Regions from separate parts of the Rhizobium sp. NXC14 genome, predicted to be linked through region 1. Evidence: predicted binding sites of a transcription regulator. Region 1 holds the regulator's gene; each other region holds the start of a gene.
The links. Region 1 encodes PhoB, which activates phosphate uptake and scavenging genes when phosphate is short. Its sites were predicted from a motif close to TGTCATNNANCTGTCAT; they were not measured.
Positions count from the first base shown of each region.

Region 1 (6,682 bases):
AGCAAGCGGGCGACCGATCCTTCGGTGCTGATTGCCGCCAACTATCCGGTTCTGCTGCGCGACGCGATCGTCAAGCAGCTGAACATCAATGCATCGAGCCGTCCGGATGTGCGCGATGCAACCGCCATGCTCTCCAAGAGCGCGCCGATCCAGCTGCGCGATCTGGTCGTCGCCGATCCCTCGATCATCGGCAAGACCGTCAACGTCACCCTGCTCGCCGATGCCAATATCGATAGCGCCAACAAGGGCCAGATCGATCTTTCCGTCGATGAGAAGAACCGCAAGGTCAACGACAAGCAGGTCAACTGGATGAACCAGCTGAAGGCGAGCGGCGCTCTTCAGAAGCAGTTCAACACCGGCCTCTTCGTCAACGGCAATTCCAGCCGTCCGGAGGCCGCCGGTCTCGGCGTCGCCCTCATCGGCTCGCTCTACCTGATGCTGATCGTGCTGGTTCTGTCGCTGCCGATCGGCGTCGCCGCTTCGATCTATCTCGAGGAGTTTGCGCCGAAGAACAGGCTGACGGACCTGATCGAGGTCAACATCAACAACCTCGCAGCCGTCCCGTCGATCGTCTACGGTCTGCTCGGCCTTTCCGTCTTCATCAACTTCATCGGCCTGCCGCGCTCGGCTTCTCTGGTAGGCGGCCTGGTGCTGACGCTGATGACCCTGCCGACGATCATCATCGCCACCCGCGCGGCCCTGCGCGCCGTGCCGCCTTCGATCCGCGCCGCAGCTCTCGGCCTCGGCGCCTCGAAGATGCAGATGGTGTTCCACCACGTCCTGCCGCTTGCCATGCCCGGCATCCTCACCGGCACGATCATCGGCCTGGCGCACGCGCTCGGCGAAACCGCGCCGCTGCTCTTGATCGGCATGGTCGCCTTCGTCGCCAATGCGCCCGCGACACCGCTCGAGCCCTCGACGGCCTTGCCCGTGCAGGTCTATATGTGGGCGAACGAGGCCGAACGTGCCTTCGTGGAGCGTACTTCGGGTGCCATCATCGTCCTGCTCCTGTTCCTGGTCGTCATGAACATGGGCGCCATCCTCTTGCGTCGTCGCTTCGAGCGCCGCTGGTAAACGGAGTTAAACATCATGAACATGCTGACGGAAGCTGCAGTTGAAAAGGCGCTGGATCAGAAGATGAGCAACGTCCCGTATAAAATGATCGGACAGGATGTCTCCGTATACTACGGCGAGAAGCGCGCGCTTTTCGACGTGAACCTGAACATCCGCGAAAACACCGTAACCGCCCTGATCGGCCCCTCGGGCTGCGGCAAGTCGACCTTCCTGCGAAGCCTGAACCGCATGAACGACACGATCGAGGGGTGCCGCGTTACCGGCAAGATCACGCTCGACAGCGACGATATCTATGATCCGGATATCGACGTCGTCGAACTTCGCGCCCGCGTCGGCATGGTTTTCCAGAAGCCGAACCCATTCCCCAAGTCGATCTATGAAAACGTCTCCTACGGCCCCCGCATCCACGGTCTCGCCAAGTCGAAGGCCGATCTCGACCAGATCGTCGAGAGCAGCCTGCAGCGCGCCGGCCTCTGGAACGAGGTCAAGGACCGCGTGCACGAATCCGGCACGGGCCTCTCCGGCGGTCAGCAGCAGCGCCTGTGCATTGCCCGCGCCGTTGCCGTCAGCCCGGAAGTCATCCTGATGGACGAGCCCTGCTCGGCCCTTGACCCGATCGCCACCGCCAAGGTCGAGGAGCTGATCCACGAGCTCCGCGAAAACTATACGATCGTCATCGTCACCCACTCCATGCAGCAGGCCGCGCGCGTCTCGCAGCGCACCGCCATGTTCCACCTCGGCAATCTTGTCGAGGAGAACGACACCGACAAGATGTTCACCAATCCGGACGATCCCCGTACCCAGGACTACATCATGGGTCGCTTCGGCTGATCACGGCCATCCGAAGCCTTCCCCTTATTCGAGGACAAAGCCCCATGGCATCGACACATATTTATTCTGCCTATGATGATGATCTGAAGTTCCTTTCCAGGCGGATTTCCGAAATGGGCGGCCTGGCCGAACAGATGGTCGCCGAATCGGTCCGGGCGCTGGTCAACGGCGATACCGCGCTGGCGCAGAAGGTCATCTCCGACGACGTGATCCTCGATCATACCGAGCGCGAAATCGGCGACAAGGCGATCGTCACCATCGCCCGCCGTCAGCCGATGGCGGCGGACCTGCGCGAAATCATGGGTTCGATCCGCATCGCCGCCGATCTCGAACGCGTCGGCGACCTCGGCAAGAACACCGCCAAGCGCGTCATCGCCGTGCAGAGCACCGGCGTGCCCCGCAAGCTCGCCCGCGGTCTCGAGCATCTCTCCGAGCTGGCGCTTGTCCAGCTCAAGGAAGTGCTCGACGTCTATACGACACGCGCTGCCGACAAGGCGACCGCCATCCGCGAACGCGACAACGAGATCGACGCCATGTACACCTCGCTGTTCCGCGAGCTCTTGACCTACATGATGGAAGATCCGCGCAACATCACGAGCTGCACGCATCTGCTCTTCTGCGCCAAGAACATCGAACGCATCGGCGACCATGCCACCAACATCGCCGAGACGATCTACTACATGGCAACAGGCGCCCAGCCGGAAGGTGATCGCCCGAAGGATGACAGCGCCAACACCGTCGGCGCCGCGACGGAATAATCCTTCCAAGATTGCGTGCGCGCCCGTTCGGGGCGCGCAAAGAGGTCGCAGCCAATTTCTGAATTTGCGCAGGACGCCTGCTTAGACCCCGAGTTTAAGGCTTGTGCGCGAGGAGACGGACACGCATGATCCCGAGAGTCGCAGTTGTTGAAGACGAGGAAGCGCTCAGCGTGCTCCTTCGCTATAATCTCGAAGCCGAAGGCTTCGAGGTCGATACCATCCTGCGCGGCGACGAGGCCGAAATCAGGCTTCAGGAGCGCACGCCCGACCTGCTCATCCTCGACTGGATGCTGCCCGGCGTCTCCGGCATCGAACTCTGCCGGCGCCTGCGCATGCGGCCGGAAACCGAGCGACTGCCGATCATCATGCTGACGGCGCGCGGCGAGGAGAGCGAGCGTGTGCGCGGACTGTCCACCGGCGCCGACGATTATGTCGTCAAGCCCTTCTCGACCCCCGAACTCGTCGCCCGCGTCAAGGCGATGCTGCGCCGTGCCCGCCCCGAGGTGCTGTCCTCGGTGCTGAAATGCGGCGATATCGAGCTCGACCGCGAAACCCATCGCGTCCACCGCAAGAGCCGCGAAGTCCGCCTCGGCCCGACCGAATTTCGCCTGCTGGAATTCCTGATGTCGTCGCCGGGCCGGGTCTTTTCCCGCTCGCAGCTGCTCGACGGCGTCTGGGGTCACGACATCTATGTCGACGAACGAACCGTCGACGTCCATGTCGGACGCCTGCGCAAGGCGCTGAACTTCTCCAACATGCAGGACGTCATCCGCACCGTCCGCGGCGCCGGCTATTCTATGGAAGCCTGAGGCTGAGGGAGTGTGTGAGATGGGCGTTCCCGCCAAACGCACGGCAGTACGGCTTGTGAGGCCCCCCTTGCCGTCGTCGATCGCAGCCGCTTCTTCGCCAGCGTCATTGCGCCGGCGAGGCTTATGCGTCTCGGCACCACCTTTCCATCGCGCCTGCAGAGCCGACTTGTCCCGGCATCACCTCTCCTCCGTCATCCCAGGGCTTGACCCTGGGATCCATCGGGCCGGCGCTGCGGGAACAGGGATGCATCCAACTGCAGGGAAATTATCGAAGCCGAGTGCTTGGTTGTCGATCCCAGGGTCAAGCCGGGTCAAGCCCCGGGATGACGGAGCGTGTGGTTGGCGCTCTCGCCAAACGCGCCGGTGGTGCAACCTGTAGCACCCGTTTTTGCCGCCGATCCATCGCCGCTGCAGAACCAGCTTCATCGCACTGGCGTGGCTTATCTGTCCAGGCACCACTTCTCCTCCAAGCCCCGGGATGACGGAGTGTGGGGTTGGCTTGGTTGCTAAACGCAAAGGTCACTTCCCCAATCGAATAAAAAAACGGGCCACTCGGCCCGTTTCTCGTTCTCGGCAATACCTGTCCGCTCAGCTGACCCGTGCCGCGGCCCGGCGCCTTTCGTTGATCGGCTGATAGGCAAGCTTCTGATGATAGCTGCAATAGGGCGAATTGTCGGGGGACTCGCAGCCGCAGAAATGGAAATCTTCCTTGAGCGGGTCGCCGACCGGCCATTTGCAGGTGCGTTCGGTGAGCTCCGTCAGGCCGAGGCGGCGAGAAATCGGCACGACCACATTGCCGGCCGGCACATATTCCATTTCCTCGACGGCATCGACCTCGATCTCTTCCTTCAGCATCGTTGCGCCCTGTTGACGGGTCACGGTGCGGGTGGTGATCCGGGAGGCGTAGTTCGGCGCGCGCGGCGCGGCTGTCTGGCGCTTCGGCGTGCGCGCCGCGGTGGCCGTGCCGCCGGCCTTGGCGCGGCCGGGAAGGCTGAGCCTGTGCACCTTGCCGATAACGGCATTTCGGCTGACGCCGCCAAGCTGCGCAGCAATCTGGCTGGCGCTCAGTCCTTCGGCCCAAAGCTTCTTGAGTTTCTCGACCCGCTCGTCTGTCCAGTTCATGCCCTGTCTCCACCTTTTGCGTTGGTGATGGCAGAATCCCTCACCGTTGTCCCGGAAGCCTCCGAAACAAGAAACGCTTGATCAATTTTGGTGACTAGTTCCGCCGCATGCAGTCTAGTAATTGAACTTTAACCTAGTGTGAGGCTGACTCCGTGACAAGAGTCGCGGGAATCCGGATGAATCGAATTTCAAGTTTTCCCCAACTTGCTGCCTCTGCGTGGCATTTCTGCAATAATGCCTGTTGAAGGCCGAAAGTGCCGCTGCACAAGCTTGCTGCATAGGCTAAGGCGCCAGTTTTGTTGACATTGCAGCGCGAAAAGGAAATAGTACCGCTCGCCGCCGAAAGGCGGCATTTTTGATTTTTTGGACCTGGTTTTGTTAGCCGGAGTCCGTGCAAGACAACATTGAACGGGAGACCCGCGCCATGGCTGAAGCCGCGCCGCTTTATGACACCTATTCTCGCGCCCCGCTGCGGTTCGAGCGAGGCGAGGGCGTATGGCTGATCACCGAGAGCGGCGAGCGCTATCTCGATTTCGGCGCCGGTGTCGCCGTCACCTCCGTCGGCCATGGCAACCCGCATGTGGTCGCGGCGCTGAAGGAGCAGGCCGACAAGGTCTGGCACCTCTCCAACATCTATGAGATCCCCGGCCAGGAGCGCCTCGCCAAGCGCCTGACGGACGCTACCTTCGCCGATAAGGTGTTCTTCACCAATTCTGGCGCCGAGGCGCTCGAATGCGCCATCAAGACCGCGCGCCGCTACCAGTTTTCCAAGGGGCATCCCGAGCGGTTCCATATCATCACCTTCGAGGGTGCCTTCCATGGGCGCACGCTCGCGACGATTGCCGCCGGCGGTCAGGAGAAATATCTCGAAGGTTTCGGCCCCAAGGCTCCGGGTTTCGATCAGGTGCCGTTCGGCGACATCGAGGCCGTCCGCGCCGCCATTACCGATGCGACGGCCGCAATCCTGATCGAGCCGGTGCAAGGCGAGGGCGGCGTGCGTCCCGCCACCGGCGAATTCATGAAGGCGCTTCGCCGGATCTGCGACGAAAACGGCCTGCTGCTGATCCTCGACGAGGTCCAGACCGGCGTCGGCCGCACCGGCAAGCTCTTCGCCCATGAATGGTCCGGCATCACGCCCGATATCATGGCCGTTGCCAAGGGCATCGGCGGCGGTTTCCCGCTCGGCGCCTGCCTTGCCACGGCCGAGGCTGCCTCCGGCATGAAGGCCGGCACGCATGGTTCGACCTATGGCGGCAATCCGCTGGCCATGGCGGTCGGCAGTGCCGTACTCGACGTCATCCTCGCCGATGGCTTCCTTGAGCATGTGCGCGACGTCGCGCTCGTCTTCCGCCAGGGGCTGGCCTCGCTCAAGGATCGGTATCCCGATGTTATCGAGGATATCCGAGGCGAGGGGCTTCTGCTCGGCGTCAAGGCTGCGGTTCCCTCGGCCGAATTGCTGCAGGCGATCCGCGCCGCGCATCTGCTCGGCGTGCCGGCCGGCGACAACGTCATCCGCCTTCTTCCGCCGCTGGTGGTCACTGCCGAAGAAGCCCGCGAGGGGCTCGTGCGCCTCGAGCGCGCCGCCGAGAGCATCCGCGCCGCCAAGATCAAGAAGACGGCTTGAAGGGATCGCCGCCTTCGGGCGCACGACAGGTAAGAACATGGCTCCTAAACATTTCCTCGATCTTTCGGCCGTCACCTCGGCCGACCTCAGAACTATCATGAACGACGCGCTCGCCCGCAAGCAGGCCTTCAAATCCGGCAAGGGCGACAAGCCGCTCGCCGGCAAGATGCTGGCGATGATCTTCGAAAAGCCGTCGACGCGCACCCGCGTTTCCTTCGACGTCGGCATGCGCCAGCTCGGCGGCGAAACGCTGTTTCTCTCCGGTACTGAAATGCAGCTCGGCCGCGCCGAGACGATCGGCGACACCGCCAAGGTGCTGTCGCGCTATGTCGATGCGATCATGATCCGCACCACCGAGCATTCCAGGCTTTTGGAGCTCGCCGAGCACGCGACCGTGCCTGTGATCAATGCGCTGACGGACGACACCCACCCCTGCCAGATCATGGCCGATATCATGACCTTCG
Region 1 covers NZ_CP021030.1:511,769-518,450, forward strand. The annotation lists gene pstA (phosphate ABC transporter permease PstA) at 1-1,074, shown strand, start outside; gene pstB (phosphate ABC transporter ATP-binding protein PstB) at 1,090-1,905, shown strand; gene phoU (phosphate signaling complex protein PhoU) at 1,950-2,663, shown strand; gene phoB (phosphate regulon transcriptional regulator PhoB) at 2,789-3,472, shown strand; gene NXC14_RS02530 (GcrA family cell cycle regulator) at 4,061-4,594, opposite strand; gene NXC14_RS02535 (aspartate aminotransferase family protein) at 5,019-6,218, shown strand; gene argF (ornithine carbamoyltransferase) at 6,256-6,682, shown strand, end outside.

Region 2 (6,682 bases), 810 kb from region 1:
GTCACCGGCGCGATCCTCAACGTGAGCGGCGGCCGCTAGAAAGACGGGTAAAAACAGCATGCAGTATACGCTCGTGCATCACGATACGCCTGTCCTTATCCAGTTTTTCCTACGGCATCGGCATGGCGACGGCGCTGGTCGCCTTGTTTGCCGGCGTCTTCTATTTCTTCACGGTCAGGCGATCCGTGACCGCTTCATCGCCAGCGGCAAATGGTTCAACCGCATCACCGGAGCGGCACTCGTCGCCTTCGGCTTCCGCCTGGCGCTGTCGCGCGAGTCGACTAATCGATAAATTCAAAGGGAAAAGTAATGTCTTATGATGTGATCATTATCGGAACCGGCCCGGGCGGCTATGTCTGCGCCGTCAAGGCAGCCCAGCTCGGCCTCAAGGTCGCCGTCGTCGAAAAGCGCGCGACTTATGGCGGCACCTGCCTGAACGTCGGCTGCATTCCGTCGAAGGCGCTGCTACATGCTTCCGAAATGTTCCATCAGGCCGGCCACGGATTAAGCGCGCTTGGCATCGACGTGCCGGCGCCGACGCTCAACCTCGGCAACATGATGGCGCACAAGGATGCGACGGTGAAGTCGAATGTCGACGGCGTCGCCTTCCTCTTCAAAAAGAACAAGATCGACGCTTTCCAGGGTACCGGCAAGATCGTTTCGGCCGGCAAGGTTTCCGTCACCGCCGAGGATGGAACGGCGCAGGAGATCGAGGGCAAGAACATCGTCATCGCCACCGGCTCCGACGTCGCCGGAATTCCCGGCGTGCAGGTCGAGATCGATGAAAAGACCATCATTTCCTCCACCGGCGGCATCGCACTGGAAAAGGTGCCGGAAACGTTGATCGTCGTCGGCGGCGGCGTCATCGGCCTCGAACTCGGCTCGGTCTGGTCGCGTCTCGGCGCGAAGGTCACGGTCGTCGAATATCTCGACACCATCCTCGGCGGCATGGACGGCGAGGTCTCCAAGCAGTTCCAGCGCATGCTTGCCAAGCAGGGCATCGATTTCAACCTCAGTGCCAAGGTCACCGGCGTCGAGAAGGGCGGCAAGGGCGCCAAGGTCACATTCGAGCCGGTCAAGGGCGGTGACGCGGTGACGCTCGACGCCGAAGTCGTGCTGATCGCCACCGGCCGTAAGCCCTATACCGCAGGCCTCGGCCTGGAAGAGGCAGGAGTCGTGCTCGACAATCGCGGCCGCGTCGAGATCGACGGCAACTTCAGGACCAATGTCGCCGGCATCTATGCGATCGGCGACGTGGTGAAGGGTCCGATGCTGGCGCACAAGGCGGAAGACGAGGGTGTGGCGCTCGCCGAAATTCTCGCCGGTCAGCATGGCCACGTCAATTATGAGGTCATTCCGAGCGTCGTCTATACCCAGCCGGAGGTCGCCTCGGTCGGTAAGACCGAGGAGGAACTGAAGGCGGCGGGCATCGCTTACAAGGTCGGCAAATTTCCGTTCACCGCAAACGGCCGCGCCCGCGCAATGCTGGCGACCGACGGCTTCGTCAAGATCCTCGCGGACAAGGAGACCGATCGCGTGCTCGGCGGCCATATCGTCGGCTTCGGTGCCGGCGAGATGATCCACGAGATCACCGTGCTGATGGAATTCGGCGGCTCATCGGAAGATCTCGGTCGGACCTGCCATGCACATCCGACGATGTCCGAAGCGGTCAAGGAGGCTGCACTCGCGACCTTCTTCAAGCCGATCCATATGTAATCTTACATCTTCGTAATGAAGCGCGCAGCCGCTTGCCGAGAGGCAAGCGGCTGTTTTAGTTGTCTCATATCGCAAAGTTCGAGCATCGGGGGAGATCAGGAATGCAGCAGCCGTCCATCCTGAGTTACAGTCTCAGCCAACGTTTCCTCCACTGGGCCGTGGCGCTGCTGATCTTCTTCAATCTGCTGTTTCCCGACGGGATGAATATTTGGCACCGCCTCGTTCGCAGGGGCGAGGTTCCGACGCCCGAGCAGATTGCCTCGGCGAATATTCACGCCTACGTCGGCATCGCCATTCTGCTGCTTGCCGTCCTCAGGCTCTGTCTGCGTTTTATGCAGGGTGTGCCGCCTGAGGTTTCGCAGGAGCCGGCGATCTTTCGTCTAGGGGCAAAGCTCGCCCATGCGGCGCTTTATATCCTGCTCTTCGCGCTGCCGCTTTCCGGCATCGCCGCTTACTATTTCGGCATCAATCCCGCCGGCTTCGTGCACGCGGATGTCTTGAAGATCGTTCTTTGGGGGCTGATCGCCGCCCACGTCGCCGGCGCGCTCGTCCATCAGTTCTATTGGAAGAGCAATGTGCTGCGCCGCATGACGCTCGGCTGACCGAAAATGAGTTCAGTTCACGGCGGTAACGGTGAAGCCCTGCTTGCGCAGCAACTCGATGACGCCGCCCTCGCCGGGCAGATGCAGGGCGCCGACGGCCATGAAGACGTTGCCACCGTCGAGAATGGGTGCGGCGCGCTCTGCCATGACCTTGTTTCGATCGAGGATGACCCGCTGTTCGAAGGCAGCATAGTCGCTGCTTTCTCCTTCGTTCTCCGGCGTCACTGTCTTCAGGATCGGCATGGTCATGCCGATATCGCCGGAGAGGTAGAGATCGGTCATCGTTTCGACGACATCATTCATTTTGGCTCCGAGTTCCAGCGTCTCGATCAGCGACTTCATATGGAATTCGACCGGCAGATCGGCCATGGCCTGGATCTGCTCGGCAAGGGTTTCCAGCCCCTTGACCTGCTTGCCTTCAGCAACGGCGTCGCTGGCAATTTTCTGGTCGAGAAACTGCACGCCTCTGGCCTTGCGTGCGAGTTCGCAGGCCGGAAGGGCGACGGCGCTGGCGATCATCCATGGCCGCATGCGGGAGACGGCGGTGAGGGGGATGCCGCGCTGCTTGAGGCCGGCTTCCAGGCGCTTGTAATCCTCGGCAGAGAGCAGCTTGTCGATCGTCGTGCCGTCGGTGAACATCGTCAGTTCCGGCCGCGCGAGCAGGGCGGCGGTTGCCTTGCGTTCATCGAGGATCTCGTCGGATTCGATGATGATCGTATTGGCTGCGTCGTGGGCGGCCTGGGCGCGCGGTGGCAGGGCAAGCACACGGGGATCGGTCACATGCATGCTGCCGAGCAGCCATGAGGGGGCAAGTCCAGGCTTTTCGATCTTCCAGAAGATGCCCTTGCCGTTCGGCGTTGCCTCGGCTTCCTTGACCGCCTCGGCATATCGGGCGGGGTCGCTCTGCTGCAAGTCGACCATCAGATTGCGGCCGGTGCACGCAGCGTCTTCGGCCGCCGCCGGCCTTGCGGCCAGGAGGGCGACAAACAGGGCTGCTACAAGCAGCATGTGGAAGGCCGCAATCAGCCAGAGCAGCAGATTGCCGGGTGCTGCGAGGAAAAAAGCCCGGCGGCTGATCGAAGTCGTCATCATGGTATTCCCCACATGCCCAATCGCTTCTGCTCTACGCTCGGCTTACGCATAATCCTTTAAGAGAATGCGTTAACGAAAACTTAGCGCATCGCATCCAGCCGAATTCATGGGCGCTGAGCGTGTCGAATGTGGGGTGCCGTCGTCACAAGCGCTGCAGAAATGCATCAAGCGCGCGGATGCGCTCGATCATACACCTGAAGCAGCCGCGACGCATCGACGCCGGTATAGACCTGTGTTGTCGAAAGGCTGGCGTGGCCGAGCAGTTCCTGGATGGTGCGCAGATCGCCTCCGCCGGCAAGCAGATGGGTGGCGAAGGAGTGGCGGAGCGCATGCGGCGTCGCCGTCTCCGGCAGGCCGAAGGCGCCCCGCAGCTTCTGCATGGTCCGCTGGATGATCGCCGCCTGCAGCTTGCCGCCGCGGGCGCCGCGAAACAGCGGCCCACCGCTGTCGAGATCATACGGGCAGAGTGCGCGATATTTTTCGACCGCGTCAAAAACCACGGCCAGAAGCGGCACCAGCCGTGTCTTGTTGCCTTTGCCGGTGATGCGCAGCGTCGTCGCGCCCTTTTGCAGGTCGGCGGGAACGAGATTCAGTGCCTCGGAGATGCGTAGGCCGCAGCCGTAGAGCAGCGTCATGACAGCCGCATCGCGCGCGGCAATCCAGGGTTCGTCATGCAATTGGGCTTCATCGCTGACGATGGTGATCGCCTGCGTGTCCGACAGCGGTTTGGGCAGCGACTTCGGCTGCTTCGGCGAACGGATCGCGCCGGCGCCGGCGGCATTGACCAGGCCCTTCTTTTCCAGGTGACGCAACAGCGAGCGAAGGCCGGCAAGATTGCGGCCGAGCGAACGGGCGCCGGAGCCTTGTCTGCGCCGAGCGGCAAGGAAGGCGCGGAAATCGGCGGGGCGCAATTCCCTGATATCCGCGAGGGTCGCCGGGCCGGCGAGATGGCCGGTCAGGAAGGTCAGAAACTGGCGGGTGTCGCGCTCATAGGCATCGAGCGTATGCTCGGAAAGACGGCGTTCACGAGCGAGGTTTTCGAGCCACGCAGCGCGTTCCGCCATCAGGCGCGGGTCGGCGATTACAAGCAGTTCATTCACGTTGCTGGCCTTGAATTTGCCTTCAAGTCCGCCAATTTGAAGCAGGAACGGTTATCGAATTGCTAATGCCGGCCAAGCCATTGTCATCCTTCGATCATATTGTACTGCGATAGCTTACAGCCCATAGACAGGATCTTTCATGGCACGGCGCGACTCCATGACGGCTTTCGGACAACTCGCGGAAGCGATCGCTCTCGTTTCACAGGGAAAGCCCGGTCACATCGTCGATACGCTGATTGCCGAACGCGGCCAGAGGATCGTGAAACATCCGCTCTGGCCGGTCATGCGACCATTCCTCTACACGCTTCTGCGCTATAACAAGGCGATCGAATTCGCCAATGCGGTTGCCAAGATGCCGGGGTTCCAGTCGTTCGAATATTTGAGCGACGTGCTGAAGCTCGACATCGGCGTCGCCAACGGCGAACGCATTCCCAACAGCGGCGGCTTCATCCTCGTAAGCAATCACCCCACTGGCATTGCCGACGGGGTCGCCGTATTCGATCTGCTGAAAACGCGCCGGCCCGATATGATGTTCTTTGCCAATCGCGACGCCATCCGCGTCAACCCGCGTTTTGCCGAGATGGTCATCCCCGTCGAATGGCGGGAGGAGCACAAGAGCAAGCTTAAGGCGCGCGAGACGCTACAATTGACGAACCACGCTGTGCGGGAAGGCAAGGCCACCGTGCTCTTTCCGTCCGGCCGCATTGCCTATTGGGCGAACGGCCAGCTCAACGAGCGCCCATGGAAAACGTCGGCCGTCGGGCTGGCGCGCAAATACAATCTGCCGATCCTCCCCGTCCACATGACGGCGCGCAATTCCGGCCTGTTCTACTGGCTGGCGAAGTGGTCGACGGAGCTTCGCGACATGACGGTTTTCCACGAACTCTTGAACAAGCGCGGCGACCGTTTCGATTTCGTCATCGGCAATCTCATTCCCGCCGAACATCTCGATGGCGATGTCAACGAGGTGACGAAGGCGCTGGAGAAACATACGGTCCACGACATGGCCCGCGATGGGGACGCGACCTTCGTGCCGGTCGCCGGGCCGGCTGCGGCGATGCCGCGCGAGATGTCGGTTCTGGCCGTCTAGAACCGTGACGATCGATATTCGCATCTTCCGTGATCGTTTGCCGGAGGCGATGGCGGGGCTTGCGCACGACGCCCGGCAGGAAGGCCATCTCCATATCGGCCGGCTTATCGATGAGTGGGCAGCTGGCGACATCCGCTTCGTGGGTGACGGCGAAAGGCTGCTCGGCGCCTTTGCCGGCGAAACACTCGTTGGCGTTGGTGGTATGACCATCGAACCCACCCTGCCGGAAGCGCTGCGGATGCGGCGCTTCTACGTCCGCCCTGGGATGCGCAGTCGCGGCGTCGGGCGGATGCTTGCGCTCGTCCCTCTGGATCACGCGCGGCGCTTCTGCCGTTGTGTCACCGTGCATGCGGGAAACGACGGTGCGGCGAAATTTTGGGAGTCGCTTGAGTTTCGTCCCAGCGAGCAGGATGGCTACACCCATGTTCTCGACCTGCGCGGTTGAGGCGAAACCGCACACCATTATGCGCCGATCTCCTTGAGGCGGACGTCCTGGCGGGCCAAAAGCCGCTCGACATCGGCAATGTCGAGCGCTGAAAGTCTAGGCCCCGGCTCGCGCACAGTGGCGGACTTGATGACGCCGCGCTTGGCAAGCACGTATTTGCGGCAGGCAAGACCGATGCCCTGCTGCTGTTCATAGCGGGCGAGCGGCAGGTAGGCATTGAAGATTTCGTAGGCGCGATCGGCATTGCCGGCGCTATAGGCATCGACGACGCCGACCATCATTTCGGGATAGCAGAAGCCGGTCATGGCGCCGTCGGCGCCCCGGCCCATTTCTTCGGGCAGGAAAAGCCCTCCATTGCCGCAGAGAATGGAGATGCGCCGCATGCCGCGCGTGTCGCTGGCTGCGCGGAGTGCGGTGATTTTCGACAGGCCAGGCCAATCCTCGTGTTTGAGCATGACGCAATTCGGCACCTCCCTGACGATGCGCTCGATGACCGCGGATGCGATCGTCACATTGGTCGTGAGCGGATAGTCCTGCAGCACGAAAGGCGTATCACCCAGGGTTTCACCAACCGACTGGTAGAAGGCGAAGGCCTGATCGTCGGTCCTGATGGTCCACGGCGGCGCAACCATGACGC
Region 2 covers NZ_CP021030.1:4,200,645-4,207,326, reverse strand. The annotation lists gene NXC14_RS20540 (SDR family oxidoreductase) at 1-39, shown strand, start outside; partial or broken gene NXC14_RS20535 (LysE family translocator) at 56-292, shown strand; gene lpdA (dihydrolipoyl dehydrogenase) at 310-1,716, shown strand; gene NXC14_RS20525 (cytochrome b/b6 domain-containing protein) at 1,818-2,318, shown strand; gene NXC14_RS20520 (TraB/GumN family protein) at 2,331-3,407, opposite strand; gene NXC14_RS20515 (tyrosine recombinase XerC) at 3,575-4,510, opposite strand; gene NXC14_RS20510 (1-acyl-sn-glycerol-3-phosphate acyltransferase) at 4,650-5,600, shown strand; gene NXC14_RS20505 (GNAT family N-acetyltransferase) at 5,605-6,045, shown strand; gene NXC14_RS20500 (dihydrodipicolinate synthase family protein) at 6,063-6,682, opposite strand, start outside.
Region 2: the regulator PhoB is predicted to act here: its motif matches at 4,592-4,608, upstream of NXC14_RS20510 (1-acyl-sn-glycerol-3-phosphate acyltransferase).

Region 3 (6,682 bases), 330 kb from region 1:
TGCCAGCTATGGCCAAGCTGTGGCGCTTTCCAAGGTCGGCAACAATATCGTCGCCCGCTATCAGCGCCGCCTCTATGCGCATCTGATGACGCTTTCCGTGGGCTTTTTCAGCGAGGCACGCTCGGCTCACATCGCAGCGCAGGTGAGCCAGAACGTCAGCGGCATCCGTGACGTGCTCAACCTGACGATCACCTCGACGGTGCGCGACCTCCTGACTTTCGTTTCGTTGATCGGCGTGATGGTCCTGCAGGACCCGCTGCTCAGCCTCGCCGTGTTCGTCATGGCGCCGCCGCTGCTCTATGCACTGCGTTATGTTTCCAAACGTCTTCGCTCGGCGACCCGTGAGGCCGTGCATCTGAACAGCCACGTGCTGGGGGCCATGCAGGAGACGATCCAAGGTATTGCCATCGTCAAAGCCTTTACGATGGAAGAGGAACTGGAGAACAAGGTCAACAAGCTCATCACGGCCGCCGAAAACCGGGCGAACCGGATTGCCCGGCTTTCCGAGCGAACCTCGCCGCTGACGGAGAGCTTCGCAGGCTTTGCCGTCGCCAGCGTGCTCGCCTATGCCGCCTATCGCTCGATCTATTACAATGTCGCCCCGGGCGCCTTCTTCTCCTTCGTAACGGCCCTGCTGCTTGCCTATGACCCGGCCCGCCGCCTTGCCCGCCTGCAGGTGCAGATGGAACGCGCCGTCGTCAATGCGCGGATGATCTACGAATTGCTCGACATGGAGCCGCGCCAGCGCGATCTGGCGGATGCCCGGCCGTTGACGGTGACACAGGCGCGCATTGAATTCCGCAATGTTTCCTTTGCCTACGGCAATGAAAGCGTGCTGAACAACGTGAGCTTTGTTGCCGAGGGCGGGGCGACCACGGCGCTCGTCGGCCCTTCGGGTGCGGGCAAATCCACCGTCATCAGCCTCATTCCGCGCTTCTACGATCCGCGCGAAGGCGAAATCCTGATCGACGGACAGGATATTGCCCACGTCACCAAGAAGTCGCTGCGCCACCAGCTCGCCTATGTCTCGCAGCAGCCCTACCTGTTCGAGGGCACGATCCGCGACAATATCCGCTACGGCCGGCCGGAAGCGACCGATGCCGACGTGGAAGGGGCGGCCCGGCTGGCCTATGCGCATGACTTCATCTCAGCGCAGCCGCAGGGCTACGATACCCCTGTCGGCGAAAACGGCGTGACGCTTTCGGGCGGCCAACGCCAGCGGCTTTCGATCGCCCGCGCTTTGGTGCGCAACGCGCCGATCCTGCTGCTCGACGAAGCGACCTCCGCCCTCGACACCGAATCCGAGGCCGCCGTGCAGAAGGCGCTCGAGGAGGCGATGACCGGACGCACCGTCGTTGTCATTGCCCATCGACTTTCGACCGTGGTGCGCGCCGACAAGATCGTCGTCATGCAGCAGGGCCGGGTCGTCGAGGAGGGCAATCATGAGACGCTTGCGAAGGTCAGCGACGGTCTTTACGCTCGCCTCAACAACCTGCAGAGGCCCTCGGCCTCGGATTCATACTAACATGGCGAGACTGACATGAGCGATGCTGCGATGAAACTGGTGGTGGTCGGCGCAGCTGGACGCATGGGGCAGACGCTGATCCGGCTGATTCATTCGATCGAAGGCGTGACGCTGCATGCCGCGATCGAGCGCGCCGGCTCCCCATTCGTCGGCAAGGATGCCGGTGAGATTGCCGGACTCGGGCCGACCGGCGTCATCATCGGCGACGACCCGCTCCAGGCCTTCCTTCATGCCGAAGGCGTAGTCGACTTCACCGCGCCTGCCGCCACGGTGGAGTTTTCCGGTCTCGCCGCTCAGGCCCGCATCGTTCATGTTGTCGGTACGACGGGCTGCTCGAGCGAGGACAACGCGAATATCGCCGCCGCGGCCCGCCATGCCCGCATCGTCAAGTCGGGCAATATGAGCCTCGGCGTCAATCTGCTGAGCGTGCTGACCCGGCAGGCCGCGCGGGCGCTCGAGCCCGCCGACTGGGATATCGAGATCCTGGAAATGCACCACAAGCACAAGGTGGACGCGCCTTCCGGCACCGCCCTCCTCCTCGGCGAGGCCGCGGCCAAGGGGCGCAACATCGACCTCGCTTCGAAATCGGTCAGGGTGCGCGACGGCCATACCGGCGCCCGCGAGGCGGGCACGATCGGTTTTGCGACGCTGCGGGGCGGCTCGGTCATAGGCGAGCATTCCGTGCTTTTCGCCGGAGAAGGCGAAATCGTCACCCTGTCGCACAGCGCGGCCGACCGTTCTATCTTCGCGCGCGGCGCCATCAAAGCCGCGCTCTGGGCGCGCGACAATAAGCCGGGTCTCTATTCCATGCTCGACGTGCTCGGGCTTTCTTCCCAATAAGGATACTACGGAGGCATATTCATGAGCGGTACCCTCGTCCTCGTTCGCCACGGCCAGAGCGACTGGAACCTGAAGAATCTCTTCACCGGCTGGAAGGACCCTGACCTGACGGAACTTGGCGTCCAGGAAGCCAAGGACGGCGGCGCTGCGCTTGCCGAATACGGGATCAAGTTCGACGTCGCCTATACCTCGGCGCTGGTGCGCGCGCAGCACACGCTGAAGCTCATCCTCGACAAGGTCGGCCAGCCCGATCTCGAAACCATCCGCGACCAGGCGCTGAACGAGCGCGACTACGGCGATCTCTCCGGCCTCAACAAGGACGATGCGCGCGCCAAATGGGGCGAGGAACAGGTGCATATCTGGCGCCGTTCCTACGACGTGCCGCCGCCCGGCGGTGAAAGCCTGCGCGATACCGGCGCCCGCGTCTGGCCCTACTATCTCACCGAGATCCTGCCGCGCGTGCTGCGCGGCGAAAAGGTGCTGGTGGCCGCACACGGCAATTCGCTGCGTTCGCTGGTCATGGTGCTCGACAAGCTGACCAAAGAAGGCGTGCTCGCCCTCAACCTCGCGACCGGCGTTCCCATGGTTTACAAGCTGAACGCGGATTCCACCGTCGCCTCCAAAGAAGTGCTGGGCGATATGTCCGGCGCACACTGAATTCTGTGAGGCGTGCCACCGAACGGGTCGGCGCGCCTTGTCTCAATTCCTGGCCTCAGTTCTCGATCGTGAACTGCACTCGGTCGGCTGCGAAGCGGCTTATCGAATATTGCACCGGCACGCCGTCGAGATCGGTGTTCATCGCCTTGGCGATCAGCAGGATCGCGCCGGGAGTGAGTTCCAGATCTGCAAGGTCGGCTGTCGCAGCATGGGCGGCTGTTATCTCGGTCGTCGCCCGGACGTAGTCCCCGAGGCCGAGCTCGGCGAAAGCCTTGGTGATCGATTCGTGCTTGCGGTAGGACTCACCGATCCCGGCGAAACGTTCGGCGGGAAACCAGCTCGTCGCCTTTGAAACCGGCCGCCTGTCGGCATGGCGCAATGTTTCCAGCCGGATCACTTGCTCACCCTGTTTCAGGCCCAGCCAACGGGCAACGTCGGCGCTCGCCTCCTCCTGCGCCTCATCGAGCAGAAGGCCGCGCATCTCGCGCGCCTGATCGCCGATGCCGGCGGTGAAACGCGTGCGCCGGGTGATCGGGAAATTCAGCCGCTCCTTGCGCTCGATCAGCGTGCCGCGACCTTGCACAGCACGCACGATTCCCTCCTGCGCCAGCGCAGCCAGCGCACTGCGAACCGTATGGCGGTTGACGCCGAATTGCAGCGCCAGCACCATTTCCGGCGGCACCATTCCGGTTTCGTCATAGGCTCCGTTGCCGATCGCCTCGCGAATCCGATCGGCGATCTGACGCCACAGCGCCACACCCGTCTGCCTCTGCACCTGCTTCAGTCCTGCCATTCCGCCCTGCCCTGCTCACAATGTCACACGCTTGTCACGACACCGATTTAAGGCTAGGTATAGCTTGTATGGTTGTCTATATCAATGGACATTTCGAGGAAGAGCAGCGATGATATCAGCGGACAAGACAGACGCCGCCTCACAGACGGTCTTGGAGCGCAAACGCGCCGCCGATCTGCTGGCGCGTGCGGAACGGAGCGAACTCCAGGCGGCCTGGGACGCGTTGCCGCAAAAGCCCGTGACTTATCCGGTGCGCGGACCGGAGACGGGACTGGTGATGGTGCGCGGCCGCGTCGGCGGCGGCGGAGCTCCCTTTAATCTCGGCGAGGTGACGGTGACGCGCGCAACGGTGCGGCTCGAGTCCGGCTCCATCGGTCATGCGCAGGCGCTCGGCACCGACCGGGAGAAGGCCCGTCTTGCGGCGATCTTCGACGCGCTCTGGCAGGAAGAGGCGACCAGAGATTTCGTCGAACAGGCGCTGCTTTTGCCGATCGAGGAAAGGATCGCCACCACCGAACGTCGCAAGGCGGATGAGACGGCGGCAACCCGCGTCGACTTCTTCACCGTGGTGCGGGGGGACAACTGATGGGTCTGACGACAGAAGTTTTTACCGGTGGCTTTACCGATCCGGTTTTCCACGCGCAGAGCGTCTTCAAGATGCTGATGGACGGCATGGCCCGCCCCGGCACCGTCCAGACCGTTGAGCCCGAGATCGACCCGCCGGCGCCGCTCGGTGTTGCCGCCGGCACGATCGCGCTCACTCTTTGCGACCATGACACACCAGTCTGGCTGACCTCGGGACTGGCGAAAGCCGCTATGCCGGACTGGCTCGGCTTCCACACCGGCGCCCCGCTGACCGCCGAAAAGGCGGATGCGCGCTTTGCCTTCATCGAGGCGGGCACTGCACTTTGCTCCTTCGGCCTGTTTGCGTCAGGCACGCAGGAATATCCCGACCGCTCGACGACTGTCGTCATCGAGCTTCCCGACCTCGAAGGCGGACGCAGGCTGGCGCTGATCGGCCCCGGCATCCAAAACGTGACCGAGATCGCGCCGGCCGGCCTGCCGGAGACATTCCTACGGCTCTGGACCGAGAACCGCGCGCTTTTTCCGCGCGGCATCGACATCGTGCTGACATCGGGCAAGCGCTTTGTCTGCCTGCCTCGCACCACCAAGATCACAGCAACGGAGATCTGAGCTCATGTATGTTGCCGTCAAGGGTGGCGAGGCCGCCATTGCCAATGCCCACCGTCTGCTCGCCGACCGTCGCCGCGGTGACCGGTCGCTGCCAGCGATCGGCATCGACCAGATCGTCGAACAACTCGCCCTCGCCGTCGACCGCGTCATGGCCGAGGCCTCGCTTTTCGACCGGACTCTCGCAGCGCTGGCCGTCCGTCAATCGCGCGGCGACATGATCGAGGCGATCTTCCTGCTGCGCGCTTACCGCACGACGCTGCCGCGCTTCGGTTATTCCAGACCGCTCGACACGGCTGGCATGGCGATCGAACGCCGTATCTCGGCGACCTACAAGGATCTGCCGGGCGGCCAGCTGCTCGGCCCCACCTTCGACTATACCCACCGGCTGCTCGATCCCTCCCTGCTTGAGGACGAAGCGGTCGAGGCGCCGGCCCAGCGTCCGGCCGAGACCGGCCGCGTCATGCGCGTCTCCGAAATCCTCGGCGAGGAGGGCCTGATCGAGGCCGACGGCGACATGCCCGAGGACAACGAGATCGGCGACCTGACCCGCGAGCCGATGGAATTCCCGATGACCCGCGATCTGCGCCTACAGGCGCTTGCCCGCGGCGACGAGGGCTTCCTGCTGGCGCTCGGTTATTCAACCCAGCGCGGCTACGGCCGCAACCATCCTTTCACCGGGGAGATCCGCATCGGCGAAGTCGAGGTGGAATTCGACGTGCCTGAGCTCGGTTTCGCGGTCTCGCTCGGCACGATCCAGATCACCGAATGCCAGATGGTCAACCAGTTTAAGGGCTCGGCGAAGGCGCCGCCGCAATTCACCCGCGGCTACGGTCTGGTCTTTGGCCAGAGCGAACGCAAGGCGATGGCAATGTCGCTGGTCGATCGGGCCCTTCGCGCCGAAGAGCTCGGCGAGGATATCACCGCGCCGGCACAGGACGAGGAATTCGTCATTTCACACTCCGACAACGTTCAGGCAACGGGTTTCGTCGAGCATCTGAAGCTTCCGCATTATGTGGATTTCCAGGCCGAACTCGATCTCGTCCGCCGCATGCGTCGCGAATTTGAAGCCGCCCGCAACGGCGGCGAAGAGATGAAGGAAGCCGCCGAATGAGCGATCTCGCCAGCTACAACTTCGCCTATCTCGACGAACAGACCAAGCGGATGATCCGCCGCGCCATCCTGAAAGCCATCGCCATTCCCGGCTACCAGGTACCCTTTGCCAGCAGAGAAATGCCGATGCCTTACGGGTGGGGCACCGGCGGCGTGCAGGTGACCGCTTCGATCATCGGGCCGGATGACGTTCTGAAAGTCATCGACCAGGGCGCCGATGACACGACCAACGCTGTCTCCATCCGCGCCTTTTTCCAGAAGGTCGCCAATGTCGCGGTGACGACGCGCACCAGCGATGCGACGATCATCCAGACGCGCCACCGCATCCCGGAAGAGAAGCTCGGGCCCGGCCAGGTGCTCGTCTATCAGGTGCCGATCCCCGAGCCGCTGCGCTTCCTTGAGCCGCGCGAGACCGAGACGCGCAAGATGCATGCGCTCGAGGAATACGGCCTCATGCATGTGAAGCTCTATGAGGATATCGCCCGCAACGGCCGCATCGCCACGACCTATGCCTATCCGGTCAAGGTGCATGGCCGCTACGTGATGGATCCCTCGCCGACGCC
Region 3 covers NZ_CP021030.1:180,581-187,262, reverse strand. The annotation lists gene NXC14_RS00895 (ABC transporter ATP-binding protein) at 1-1,525, shown strand, start outside; gene dapB (4-hydroxy-tetrahydrodipicolinate reductase) at 1,541-2,365, shown strand; gene NXC14_RS00885 (2,3-bisphosphoglycerate-dependent phosphoglycerate mutase) at 2,387-3,022, shown strand; gene phnF (phosphonate metabolism transcriptional regulator PhnF) at 3,078-3,815, opposite strand; gene phnG (phosphonate C-P lyase system protein PhnG) at 3,925-4,401, shown strand; gene phnH (phosphonate C-P lyase system protein PhnH) at 4,401-5,009, shown strand; gene NXC14_RS00865 (carbon-phosphorus lyase complex subunit PhnI) at 5,014-6,120, shown strand; gene NXC14_RS00860 (alpha-D-ribose 1-methylphosphonate 5-phosphate C-P-lyase PhnJ) at 6,117-6,682, shown strand, end outside.
Region 3: the regulator PhoB is predicted to act here: its motif matches at 3,837-3,853, upstream of phnF (phosphonate metabolism transcriptional regulator PhnF).